Sinorhizobium fredii: one gene and its partner. The main gene of each other region encodes a partner of the protein of the gene in region 2 in a complex. Links are inferred from orthologs where the notes say so. Each region holds a gene or a part of one and is shown on either strand. Other genes may lie near its edges.

Region 1 (5,156 bases), 660 kb from region 2 along the record:
GGCCGCCCCGACTTTCGCTTCGCCTTCCTCTGGCTGCGAACCTGGGTCCACTCCGCCGGGCGCGACGCCCTCGAGGCAGCCTTTGCCCGAAGCTTTGCGGGCCTTCGCGACGGGCTGTTCGCGAGCCCGGTCGCCGCAACCTATCCGTTGAGCCGGCATCGCGAAGCCTTGGCACACCAGTCCGATCCGCTCCGCAACGGCAAGATCCTGCTCGATCCGCGCTGTTGAAAATTCGGACTTTTGCTGTCGCGGCCATGGATTTTGACAGGCACGCGCACTAGCTTTGCGCGGATGACCACGCATCTCTATGAAAATGCCCTCTTCCAGGAACACAAAGTTCCGGAGGGGCACCCGGAGCGACCGGATCGGCTGAGGGCGCTGAACCTCGCGCTGGAGCATCCGAATTTCGCGCCGCTCACGCGTATCGAGGCGTCGAAGGGCAGCGAGGACCTGGTGCTGCTTGCCCATTCCGAGGAGCACCTCAGGTCGATCACCCGGGCGATGCCGGACGAGGACATCAACCAGATCGAAGCCGATACCTATGCGAGCCCGTCAAGCTTCGTGGCGGCGCTGACCGGCATCGGCGGCGCCGTCGCCGCCATCGACGCGGTATTCGCCGGCGAGGCCGACAACGCCTTCGTCGCGGCCCGCCCGCCGGGCCACCATGCCGAGAAGAACAAGGCGATGGGCTTCTGCTTCTTCAACACGATCGCGATTGCCGCGCGCCATGCACAGAAGGCGCACGGCGTCGAGCGGGTCGCCATCGTCGACTGGGACGTGCACCATGGCAACGGCACGCAGGACATTTTCTGGAACGACCCGTCGGTGTTGTTCTGCTCTACCCACCAGATGCCGCTCTATCCGGGCACCGGCGCCAAAGAAGAAACCGGCGTCAAGCACAATATCGTCAATGCGCCGCTCTCCCCCAATAGCGGCAGCGAGCACTTCCGCGATGCGTTCCGAAGCCGCGTTCTTGCTGCTCTCGACAATTTCCGGCCGGACCTCGTCTTGATCTCCGCCGGTTTCGACGCGCACTACCGCGATCCTCTGGCGCAGATCAATCTTGTGGCGGAGGACTTCGACTGGGCGACCGGACGCCTCATGGAGGCCGCCGGCAGGAGCGCCGGCAACCGAGTGGTGAGCATGCTCGAGGGCGGCTATGACCTGCAGGGGCTCGCCGAATCGGCCGGCATGCACATACTGAGACTGATGAGAGGGTAATTGATGAACAACGACAATACGCAGGCGGACGTCTCCGCCCTCTCCTTCGAGCAGGCCGTCGAGGAGCTGGAGCGGATCGTCTCCGCGCTCGAACGCGGCGATGTGGCGCTCGACAAATCGATCGAAATCTATGAGCGCGGCGAGGCGCTGAAGAAGCATTGCGAGACGCTGCTGAAGGCGGCCGAGGACCGCATCGAGAAAATCCGCCTCGATCGCAACGGCAAGCCGCAAGCTGTGGAGCCGCTCGACGCGGAATAGCCATCGGCTTTCGTCCGAGAATTTGCCCCTCATCCGCCTACCGGCACCTTCTCCCCGCAGGCCGGGCGAAGGGACTTGTGGCGCCAACTCGGTCCCCTCTTCCCGTCAGAACGGAGGGGAGGGGTGAGGGGCCAGGCCTGTCGTCACCATTGTAGCTTGGGAAACACTTCGTTCGCCGACATCCGCTATCGAGCGAGAAGGATCGGCGCTAGTTTCAAGCTGAAACGCCACCAACCGGAGCAAGCGCCATGTCCTTTTTTCCCGGTCCCGATCCGCTCGCCGGCGACAAGCCGGCCTGCGACGCCATAGAACATCTGATCATCCCGCGCACCAGCGACATCGGCGGCCTAGAAGTGCGTCGGGCGCTTCCGACGGCGCGGCGGCGGCTCGTCGGCCCGTTCATCTTCTTCGACCGCATGGGACCGGCGCTGCTGCGGGCCGGCCAGGCGATCGACGTGCGTCCGCATCCGCATATCGGCCTGTCGACGGTCACCTATCTCTTCGACGGCGAGATCAAGCACCGCGACAGCCTCGGCACCGAAATGGTCATTCGCCCCGGCGACGTGAACCTGATGACTGCAGGGCGCGGCATTGTCCATTCGGAACGCTCGCCGGAAAGCCAGCGCGGCCGTGAGCGCTCGCTTTCCGGTTTGCAGACCTGGCTGGCGCTGCCCGATGACAAGGAAGAAGTCGATCCAGTCTTCGCCCATACCGAGGAACACATGCTGCCGCATCTTGCCGACGGAGGCGTTCGCGCGCGCGTGGTCATCGGCAATTTCGAAGGGGCTGCTTCGCCCGTCTCGACCTTCACGCACACTATTTATGTGGATCTGTCGATCGAGGCCGGCCGCAGCGCTCCCTTTGCCGCCCAATGGGAGGAACGCGCCATCTATATTCTCTCGGGCGAAGCGATAATTGCGGGCGACCATTTCGCCGACAACCAGCTTCTCGTCTTCCGGCCCGGCGACGAGATCACCATCACGGCGGGGCCGTCCGGCTGTCACGTGATGCTCTTCGGCGGAGCTGCACTCGGCTCGCCACGGCATATCTGGTGGAACTTCGTGTCCTCATCGAAGGAGCGCATCGACAAGGCGAAGGAAGAATGGGCGAGCGGCCGCTTCGACATCGTGCCGGGCGACGAGGAGGAGTTCATTCCCCTGCCGGCAAGCTAATTTTTCGTCGAGCCCTTGGTTGGCGACGCAGGAATGCCTAATTTTTGCATTCAACGACGATTGCGTCTAAACAGCCGATAAGACGGAAATCACCAACAGTTCGCGCGTCGCCCGGCGGCGCGCACGAGGCACGCAGCGTGACACAACTGCCCACCAATCCGATGCCGGCGACCCCGCTGCTCGACAAGGTCAATGTCCCCGACGATCTGAAGAGGATCGACGACAAGGACCTGCCGCAGCTGGCGAGCGAACTGCGTGCGGAAATGATCGATGCGGTGTCGCGCACCGGCGGCCATCTCGGCGCCGGCCTCGGCGTCGTCGAACTGACGATCGCCATCCACAAGGTCTTCGACACGCCGCACGACCGGCTGATCTTCGACGTCGGCCACCAGTGCTACCCCCACAAGATCCTGACCGGGCGGCGCGACCGCATCCGCACGCTGCGTCAAGAAGGCGGTCTTTCCGGCTTCACCCGGCGCGCCGAGAGCGAATACGACCCGTTCGGCGCGGCGCATTCGTCGACCTCGATCTCCGCCGGCCTCGGCATGGCGGTCGCTGCCGATCTCGACGGCAAGAGCCGCAATGTCATCGCCGTCATCGGCGACGGCGCGCTGTCGGCCGGGATGGCCTATGAGGCGCTCAACAATGCCGGCGCGCTCGATGCCCGGCTGATCGTCATCCTCAACGACAACGACATGTCGATCGCCCCGCCGACCGGCGCCATGAGCGCCTATCTGGCACGGCTTGCCTCCGGTCGGACCTATATGGGCATCCGCGAGGTCGGCAAGAAGCTGACCGCCTATCTCGGCAAGACGGTCGACCGGGCGATCACCCGCGCCGTCGAGCATGCGCGCGGCTATGTCACCGGCGGCACCCTCTTCGAGGAGATGGGCTTCTACCATATCGGCCCGATCGACGGTCACTCCTTCGACCATCTGCTGCCGGTCTTGCGCAACGTCCGCGACAATGCGCGCGGACCGGTGCTGATTCATGTGGTAACGCAGAAGGGCAAGGGCTATCCGCCGGCCGAGGCCGCCGCCGACAAATATCATGGCGTCAACAAGTTCGACGTGATCACCGGCGCCCAGGCGAAGGCCAAGCCGAACGCGCCGGCCTACACGTCCGTCTTCGCCGATGCGCTGGTGCAGGAGGCTAGCCTCGACGACAAGATCGTGGCGATCACCGCCGCCATGCCGTCCGGCACCGGGCTCGACCGGTTTGCGGCCGTGCATCCGTCGCGCTGCTTCGACGTCGGCATCGCCGAGCAGCACGCGGTGACCTTCGCCGCCGGCCTTGCCGCGGAAGGATACAAGCCCTTTGCGGCGCTCTATTCGACCTTCCTGCAGCGCGCCTACGACCAAGTCGTGCACGACGTGGCGATCCAGGGCCTGCCGGTGCGCTTCCCGATCGACCGGGCCGGTTTCGTCGGCGCCGACGGGCCGACCCATGCCGGCTCTTTCGACACGACCTATCTCGCCTCGCTGCCGGGCTTCGTGGTGATGGCGGCCGCCGACGAGGCGGAACTGAAGCACATGGTACGCACCGCCGCGGGCTATGACGACGGCCCGATCTCGTTCCGCTATCCGCGCGGCGAAGGCGTCGGCGTCGAGCTTCCTGAACGGGGTGAGATTCTTCAGATCGGCAAGGGGCGGATCATCAAAGAGGGCACCAAGGTGGCGCTGCTTTCCTTCGGAACGCGGCTCGCGGACAGTCTGCTGGCGGCCGAGGACCTGGATGCCGCCGGCCTTTCGACAACGGTTGCCGATGCGCGCTTCGCCAAGCCGCTCGACCAGGAACTGATCCGCCAGCTTGCACGTCACCACGAGGTGCTGATCACCATCGAGGAAGGCGCCATCGGCGGCTTCGCCAGCCATGTGCTGCACTTCCTGGCGGAGGAAGGCCTGCTCGACGGCGGCCTCAAAGTCCGGCCGATGGTGCTGCCGGACATCTGGATGGAGCAGGCAAAGCCCGAATCCATGTATGCCCAGGCCGGCCTCGACCGGGCCGGCATCGTATCGACCGTTTTCAAGGCGCTCGGCCAGAAGCAGTCGGTGGATCTCGGCGCGGCCGGCTAGAAATCTTAGAACCGCGCGGCTCAACGGAACACGCTTGCAATATACCTCTCGACGGGCGATGACGGCCCATGTCCGATAGCAAGCAAAGCATCCTCCGCCTCGACCAGTTGCTCCTGAACAAGGGCCTGGTCGCCAGCCGCGCCCGCGCGCGGGACGCGATCCAGCGCGGCACCGTCAAGGTCGACGGGCGCACCGTGACCAAGCCCGCCGCCGCCTTTACGGAAAACGCAGCGATCACCATCGATGACCCGGCGCAGGCCTATGTCTCCCGGGCCGCATTGAAGCTCGTTGCCGCGCTCGCCCATTTCGGCTTCGATCCGGCAGGTCGGACCTGCCTCGATGTCGGCGCCTCGACGGGCGGCTTTACCGAGGTGCTGTTGAAGCACGGCGCCGCGCATGTGGTAGCGGTCGATGTCGGCCACGGGCAGAT
Region 2 (7,571 bases):
CGGCGCGAGAGTCCCTTGCGTCCGGGTCCGAGGTCGGAGCCGACCTTGGTGACGATGACGGCCCGGTCGCGCGGGCGTCTGGATTGCTTCAGCCACTTGCCGATGATCGTCTCGGACTCGCCGCCCCGGTTTCCGGGCACCCAGGAGGAATAGACATCCGCCGTATCGACGGCATTGAAGCCCGAATCGAAAAAGGTATCGAGGAGGGCGAAGGAGGTTTTCTCGTCCGCCGTCCAGCCGAACACATTGCCGCCGAAGACCAGCGGGGCAATGGAAAGACCCGTACGGCCAAGTCTGCGCATTACCATGGTTTCGCTCCATGTGGTTGGATGAAAACGAGCTGCGATCGGGAGGATTGCTGGGGAAACATAGGACAGCTTCCGGTCCAAGGACACCTGCTGCCGCCGATTTTCCGGTCCGCGCACGGCTTGCTAGGCACGTACCTCGGCGATAGTGTCGGTTCGCTTGATCGCGCGATTTGGAATCGTACCGCGATCGGTCCTCGCCAGGTGCGAGCCGTTTTCCGCCCGCGTCCCGCTCCGACCTGCAGCAATCGAACAGGATGCGGGCTCGTCAACAGCCTTACTCATGTTCCGCTCGAAAAAGGAGACTGCCCCATGTTGCGCTTCGGAATTCTGTCGACGGCCAGGATCGGCCGCGAACTCGTCGTGCCCGCCATTCAGGATGCCGAGAATTGCGTGGTCACGGCAATCGCCAGCCGCGACCAGGCGAAAGCACGGGCGATGGCCGACCGCTTTTCGGTGCCGCATGCCTTCGGCTCCTATGAGGAGATGCTTGCCTGCGACGTGATCGACGCGGTCTACATTCCGCTCCCGACCTCGCAGCACGTCGAGTGGGCGATTAAGGCGGCCGACGCCGGCAAGCATGTGCTTTGCGAAAAGCCGCTGGCGCTCAAGGCCGAGGAGATTGACGCGGTGATCGCGGCGCGTGACCGCAACAAGGTGCTGGTTTCGGAAGCCTATATGGTCACCTACAGCCCCGTCTGGCGGAAGGTGCGCTCGCTCATCGCCGAGGGAGCGATCGGCAAGCTCCGGCACGTTCAGGGTGCTTTCACCTATTACAACCGCGATCCCGGCAACATGCGCAATGTCCCGGCGCTCGGCGGCGGCGGCCTGCCGGATATCGGCGTCTATCCTGCGATCACCACGCGCTTCACGACCGGCAAGGAGCCGCTGCGCGTCCAGGCCAATACCGACCGCGATCCTGAATTCGGCACCGACATCTATTCGAGCGTGCGTGCCGATTTCGGCGATTTCGAGCTGAGCTTCTACATCTCCACCCAGCTCGCCGCCCGCCAGGTCATGGTGTTCCACGGCGACCAGGGGTTCATCGAGGTGAAATCCCCCTTCAATGCGGATCGCTACGGCCGCGAGGAAGTGGAACTCACCAACCAGAACCACGCCCAATCGCAGCTTTTCCGCTTCCAGGATGCGCGCCAGTACAAGCTCGAGGCGGAAGCCTTCGCGCGTGCGGCGAAGGGCGAGGCGGAAGAGGTGGTGACGCTCGAGAGCTCGCGCCTCAATCAAAAGTTCATCGACGCGATCTACCGCGCCAGCGAGAAAGACGGTTGGGAAACGGTCTGAGGTAAATTGAAAGACGGTCCGCCAAATGGCGGGCCGTCGCATTCGTTGCCTGGACGCTAAGTGGCCGGTCGTATGCCCACCTGGGCGGCACCTTTGAGTTTCAGGAAGAGAAAGTCGGCGACGCCGACCATCGCCGCCACGATCAATCCAATGCCGATTGCCGTCAGCGACGCATAGGCAAGCGCGAGAATGGCGAGACTGGCAACCTGCCAGAGGATGTCGCCGGCGATGCTGATGCGGGCCGCCGGCGCGCTCGGGCCCCCTTTTCTTGCCGAGACAAGATGGAAGGCGCCCCAGAGCAACAGCCCGGTACCGAGAAGCCCGATGACCCCCGGGGCAATGACGGGGCTGACGAGCGATGCCAGCGGTGCGGCGTCGACGATCAAAACCGTGCCGGCGACGAGCGAGACGATGCCGTCGGCAAGGAATGCCTTGTTGAGAAGCGAGCGGTGGGAAAGGGCGAGCATGTCGGTCTCCTTCGGTTGTCGATGGAGCAATGCTGGCCTGATGCGGTCATCAAACCAATTACCTCTGAGGTAATGGATTTCCCGCTGTGTTCGGCCCATTCTTGCCGCGCAACGAGGAGGGCGCCATGGGATTCGGCAGTCAGTTGAAGGAATGGCGTGGTCACCGCCGCATGAGCCAGCTGGATCTTGCGACCGCGGCGGGTATTTCCACCCGGCATCTTTCCTTTCTCGAAACCGGGCGTTCGCGGCCGACCGAGGGCATGATCCTCCGGCTTGCGTCGGTGCTCGATATTCCGGCGCGCGACCAAGGCTCGCTCTTTTCCGCGGCCGGCTATCGGCCGCGCATGGCGACGCGTCCGGCCTCCGGCCTGGACGCGATGCCGGCCGCCATCGCCGGCGCGATCCGTTTGATGCTGGACCGGCACGACCCTTATCCGGGCCTCGTCCTCGATCATCAGTACAGCGTACTAATGGCCAATCCGGCCTTTGCAGCGCTTGCCGCGGTCGCCGATGCGCCGTTCGGGCCGGGGGAGAATTTCCTCGACGCCTTCCTGGGCGCCGAGAGCGTCCGTACCCTCGTCGTGAATTGGGAGGCGGCAGCCGCGGACCTTGTCCAGCGGGTTCGGACGGAGGCCTGGCTGCAGGGGCCTCGCAGTCCGCTGCAGCGCCGGCTCGACCGGCTCACTGCCGATCCGGCGGTCGTCAAGGCGCTCGACAGCTATCCCGCGACGGATCGTTTGCCCGTGCTGCCGATCGAACTGCGTGTCGGCGATACGGAACTGCGCTTCATCACGACGCTGTCGACCTTCGGTTCGACCCAGGATGCGCTGGTGGAGGGCGTGCTGATCGAATCCTTCTTCCCGGCGGACGACGCGACGCGACGCTTTTTCGAGAAGGTCACCTCGCCGGAAAAACAGTAGAAAGGCGCCACGGAGTGCTGATCTTCGTCGCCCGGTCGGCTACAAAGGGCTCATGACGTCGTTCTTCGAATCCGATTCTTCATCCAACGTCGCCGAATATTCGGTGTCGGAACTGTCCGGCTCGATCAAGCGCACGCTCGAGCAGGCCTTCGAGCATGTGCGGGTGCGCGGGGAGATTTCCGGCTATCGCGGGCCGCATTCCTCCGGCCACGCCTATTTCGCGCTGAAGGACGATCGCGCCCGGATGGAGGCGGTGATCTGGAAGGGCACCTTCGCGCGGCTGAAATTCCGGCCGGAGGAGGGGATGGAAGTGATCGCGACCGGCCGGGTCACGACCTTCCCCGGCTCGTCGAAATACCAGATCGTCATCGACTCGCTAGAACCCGCCGGTGCCGGCGCGCTCATGGCGATGATCGAGGAGCGCAAGCGCAAGCTCGCGGCAGAGGGACTGTTCGATGCGGCAAGGAAGCGGCCGCTGCCCTTCATGCCAAAGGTGATCGGCGTCGTCACCTCGCCGACAGGCGCCGTCATCCGCGACATCCTGCACCGGATTGCCGATCGCTTCCCGGTCCATGTCGTCGTCTGGCCGGTGCGCGTCCAGGGTGACGGGGCGTGCGACGAGATCGAGGCGGCGATCCGCGGCTTCAACGCGCTCGAGATTGGCGGCGCCATTCCGCGACCGGACGTGCTGATCGTCGCGCGCGGCGGCGGCAGCCTCGAGGATCTCTGGTGCTTCAACGACGAGGCGGTGGTGCGCGCGGCGGCGGCCTCCGCCATTCCGCTGATCTCAGCCGTCGGTCACGAAACCGATTGGACGCTGATCGACTACGCGGCCGACCAGCGGGCGCCGACGCCGACCGGTGCGGCCGAGATGGCGGTTCCGGTGAAGGCAGATCTCGAGGCGCAGACCGCCAATCTTTCGGCTCGCCTGCAGGCGGCCGCCACACGGCAGATGGATCACCGCCGCCACGCGCTGCGGGCGGTCGCCCGGGCGCTGCCGTCGCTCGATCAGTTGCTCGCCCTGCCAAGGAGACGCTTCGACGAGGCGGCCGCCGGGCTTGGCCGCGGTCTGCAGATGAACACCGCCAACAAGCGCCGCAGCTTCGAGCGCATCGCGGCCCATTTGCGACCCGAACTCCTGACGACGAAGATCCGCGAGCAACGCCGGCATCTTCTGGAGGCAATGAACAAGGCCGAGCGCTGCGTGGAGCGCCAGCTCGACCGTCGGCAGGCGCGCGTTTCCGCCGCCGATGCGTCGCTTCGTGCGCTGCCGTCGCGGCTCGTCAGCCAGATCCACCGCGCGTCGGACCGTGTCTCGGGCTTGAGCGCGCGCGCCGATGGAGCCATGGCCGCGGAAATGCGCCGGCTGAAGGGCGCGCTCGCGGCGCAGGACCGGGTGCTGCAATCGCTGTCCTATCGCAACGTCCTGCAGCGCGGTTTTGCATTGGTGCGTGATGCGGCGGGCGAACCGGTGAAGCAGGCGGCGGCAGTGACGGAGGGCATGACGCTGTCGCTCGAATTCGCCGACGGCCGGGTCTCGGCCGTAGCGGGCGAGGGCGGCTCGCCGGCGGCGCCGGCGCCGAAGAAACGATCGGCCCGGACGGCCGAGCCGACAAAGCAGGGCAGCCTGTTCTGAGAGGGGGGCGATGCGAATTCTGATGGTGCTCGCCCACCCGCTCGAGGACAGCTTTGCGGCGAGCGTCGCGCGCGCCGCCAAGGAGACCCTGGAAAGCCGCGGCAACACCGTCGATCTGCTCGATCTCTATCGCGAAGGTTTCGATCCGTGCCTGAGCGCTGCCGAGCGCGCCAGCTATTTCTCCCAGCGATATGATGCCTCCGAAGTTGCCGGCTGGATCGGGCGGCTGCAGGCGGCCGACGGGCTGATGCTCGTCTTTCCACAATGGTGGTTCAATTTTCCGGCGATCCTGAAAGGCTTCTTCGACCGGGTCTTCGCTCCAGGTGTCGCCTTCGACCATGATCTAGCGGGCGGATGCATCATCCCGCGGCTCACCAACATTAAGCTCTTTTGCGCTCTGACGACCACCGGCTCGCCCTGGTGGGTCGTCCATCTCTATATGGGCAACCCGGTTCGCCGCCTGCTGAAGCGCGGCATCGCCGCCTTCTGCAGCAAGGATGTCAGGTTCCGCATGGTCAGCCTTCACGATATGGATCGGGCGACTGAGGCGAAGCGCAAGCGCCATATCGAGCGCGTCCGCGCCCTGATGAGCCGGATCTGATCAGCTCATTCGAAGGTCGCGAGGAATTTCCGGAGCAGCGCGTCGAGCGCCTCCCGTTCCTCGGGCTCAAGGCCCGCGATCAGGCGCTGCTGGTTGGCGACGTGCGCCGCCGCCGCTGCATCGATGCGCTTCAAGCCGTTCGGCGTCAACGCGATGATCACGCCGCGTCGGTCTTCGGGATTGTCCAGGCGCTCGACGAGGCCTGCTCTTTCGAGTTGGTCGATGCGGTTGGTCATGGTGCCGGAGGTCACCATTGTTGCCGCAAGCAGTTCGCCGGGCGAAAGTTGAAACGGCGGACCGGAACGGCGGAGCGTCGCCAGCACGTCGAAGCTTGCCGAAGTGAGATCGTATTCGGCAAAGACTGCCTCCTGCTCCCGGGCGATATGGGCCCTGAGCCTCCCCAAGCGTCCGAGGAGACCCATGGCGGCGACGTCCAGTTCCGGCCGCTCCCGGCGCCACTGGGCCAGGATCCGATCCACGTGGTCCTTGTCGCTGTGTTTCATATGCACCCCCGGCATGACAGGCGGAGCCGCTCCGCGCCTTCACCATGGCACTACTAAGTGGGTGTCTTGACGTCAAGATAAACTCCGCTACAGTTATCTTGATGTCAAGTTACTTTAGGCAAAGATAATGAAGCAGAACCTCGACCTTGCCTTTACCGCCATAGCCCCGGCGATCTGGGGAAGCACCTATCTGGTTACCACCGAATTTCTGCCGGCCGGCTACCCGCTGACGGTGGCTATGCTGAGAGCGCTGCCGGCCGGCCTGCTGTTGCTGCTCGTCGTTCGGCAGATACCGAAGGGCATCTGGTGGCCGCGCAGCTTTCTGCTCGGCGCGCTGAACTTCTCGTTCTTCTGGGCGATGCTGTTCGTCTCGGCCTACCGCCTTCCGGGCGGCGTCGCCGCGACCGTCGGTGCCATCCAGCCGCTGATCGTCGTCATGCTGTCGCGTGTCGTGCTTGGTTCGCCGGTCAAGGCGCTGAGCGTCATTGCCGGCATCGCCGGCATTGCCGGGGTGGCGCTGCTGGTGCTGACGCCCGGGGCTGCACTCGATCCGCTGGGCGTCGCGGCCGGTCTTGCCGGCGCGGTCTCCATGGCCTTCGGGACGGTGCTGAGCCGGCATTGGGCGCCGCCGGTCTCGCCGCTGACCTTCACCGCCTGGCAACTGGCGGCCGGCGGGCTTCTCCTCGTGCCCGTGGCATTGTTCTTCGAACCCTCGCTGCCACCGCTCACCGCCTCCCATTTGATGGGATTCGCCTATCTCGGCCTGATCGGCGCCGCCTTCACCTATCTTCTATGGTTCCGCGGATTGTCACGACTGGAGCCGTCCCAGGTCTCGCCGCTCGGCTTCCTGAGCCCCGTGGTGGCGATCCTGCTTGGCTGGGGCGTGCTTGGGCAGCAGGTGACGGCGGTGCAAGCGATCGGGATCGCCGTCGTGTTCGCCAGTGTATGGATGAGTCAGCAGGCGCAGATGGCGCGGCGTGCCGAGTCCCTTAGGACATAGCAATCGAATTATGCAGGGGCATCGCCGCGCTCAAATCCATCCTTCGATGGCTGGACATGTGAGCTGAGGCACCCGGCTACACCCCCCTCTGCACGGCAGGGCAGAGGGGGGTGTAGCCGGGTGCCAGCGCAAGACTTACATAGACTCAAGCCCACTCGCCCTGGCGCATGACGGGCACGCGGCCGCCATCGGCGCGCACGCCTTCGATGTCGACCTTGCCGGAGCCGATCATCCAGTCGATATGGATCAGGCTCGAATTGCCGCCTTGGGCGCGGATCTGTTCCTCGCTGAGGCTGGCGCCGCCGAGGAAGCACTTCGAGTAGCACTGGCCGAGCGCGATGTGGCAGGAGGCGTTCTCGTCGAAGAGCGTGTTGTAGAAGAGGATGCCGGAAGCCGAGATCGGCGAGGAATGCGGCACCAGCGCCACTTCGCCGAGCCGGCGGGCGCCGTCATCGGTGTCGAGCACCTTCTTCAGCACTTCCTCGCCCCGGGATGCCTTGGCCTCGACGATGCGGCCGCCCTCGAAGCGGACCTGGATGTTGTCGATCAGCGTGCCCTGATGCGACAGAGGCTTTGTGCTCGACACATGCCCCTCGACGCGCAAGGCATGCGGCGTCGTGAAGACCTCCTCGGTCGGAATGTTCGGGTTGCAGGTGATGCCGTTCTTCGCGCTGGAAGCGCCGCCGTGCCATTCGTGGCCGTCGGCGAGGCCGACCGTCAGGTCGGTGCCTGGGCCGGTGAAATGCAGCGCGGAGAAGCGCTCCTCGTTCAGCCAGGCCGAACGCCGGCGGAGATTGGCGTTGTGCTCCGCCCAGGCGGCGATCGGGTCGTCGGCGTCGA

The links. Proteins that work in one complex are often made in the same cells at the same time.
Region 1: the proteins of xseA (region 2) and NXT3_RS04525 are in contact, whole or in part, in a cryo-EM structure (PDB 8TXR), measured with the Escherichia coli proteins. The link is inferred for Sinorhizobium fredii from one-to-one orthologs.

The regions. Positions count from the first base shown.
Region 1 is NZ_CP024307.1:951,959-957,114, reverse strand. The notes cover bases 1-2,851. They hold NXT3_RS04525 (exodeoxyribonuclease VII small subunit), read left to right. Parts: upstream 1-1,224; coding sequence 1,225-1,479; downstream 1,480-2,851. Other genes in these bases: dxs (1-deoxy-D-xylulose-5-phosphate synthase), read left to right, coding at 2,789-2,851; NXT3_RS04520 (pirin family protein), read left to right, coding at 1,728-2,651; NXT3_RS04530 (histone deacetylase family protein), read left to right, coding at 292-1,221; NXT3_RS04535 (zinc-dependent alcohol dehydrogenase family protein), read left to right, coding at 1-228. Outside these bases: more of dxs, read left to right, coding at 2,852-4,726; NXT3_RS04510 (TlyA family RNA methyltransferase), read left to right, coding at 4,795-5,156. UniProt on the Escherichia coli protein: Bidirectionally degrades single-stranded DNA into large acid-insoluble oligonucleotides, which are then degraded further into small acid-soluble oligonucleotides.
Region 2 is NZ_CP024307.1:295,425-302,995, forward strand. Bases 2,376-5,335 are described here. They hold xseA (exodeoxyribonuclease VII large subunit), read left to right. Parts: upstream 2,376-3,043; coding sequence 3,044-4,627; downstream 4,628-5,335. Other genes in these bases: NXT3_RS01425 (helix-turn-helix domain-containing protein), read left to right, coding at 2,376-2,991; NXT3_RS01435 (NAD(P)H-dependent oxidoreductase), read left to right, coding at 4,638-5,228; NXT3_RS01440 (MarR family winged helix-turn-helix transcriptional regulator), read right to left, coding at 5,234-5,335. In the rest of the region: NXT3_RS01410 (aldo/keto reductase), read right to left, coding at 1-308; NXT3_RS01415 (Gfo/Idh/MocA family protein), read left to right, coding at 618-1,604; NXT3_RS01420 (hypothetical protein), read right to left, coding at 1,661-2,071; more of NXT3_RS01425, read left to right, coding at 2,197-2,375; more of NXT3_RS01440, read right to left, coding at 5,336-5,731; NXT3_RS01445 (EamA family transporter), read left to right, coding at 5,859-6,731; NXT3_RS01450 (aminopeptidase), read right to left, coding at 6,877-7,571. UniProt on the Escherichia coli protein: Bidirectionally degrades single-stranded DNA into large acid-insoluble oligonucleotides, which are then degraded further into small acid-soluble oligonucleotides.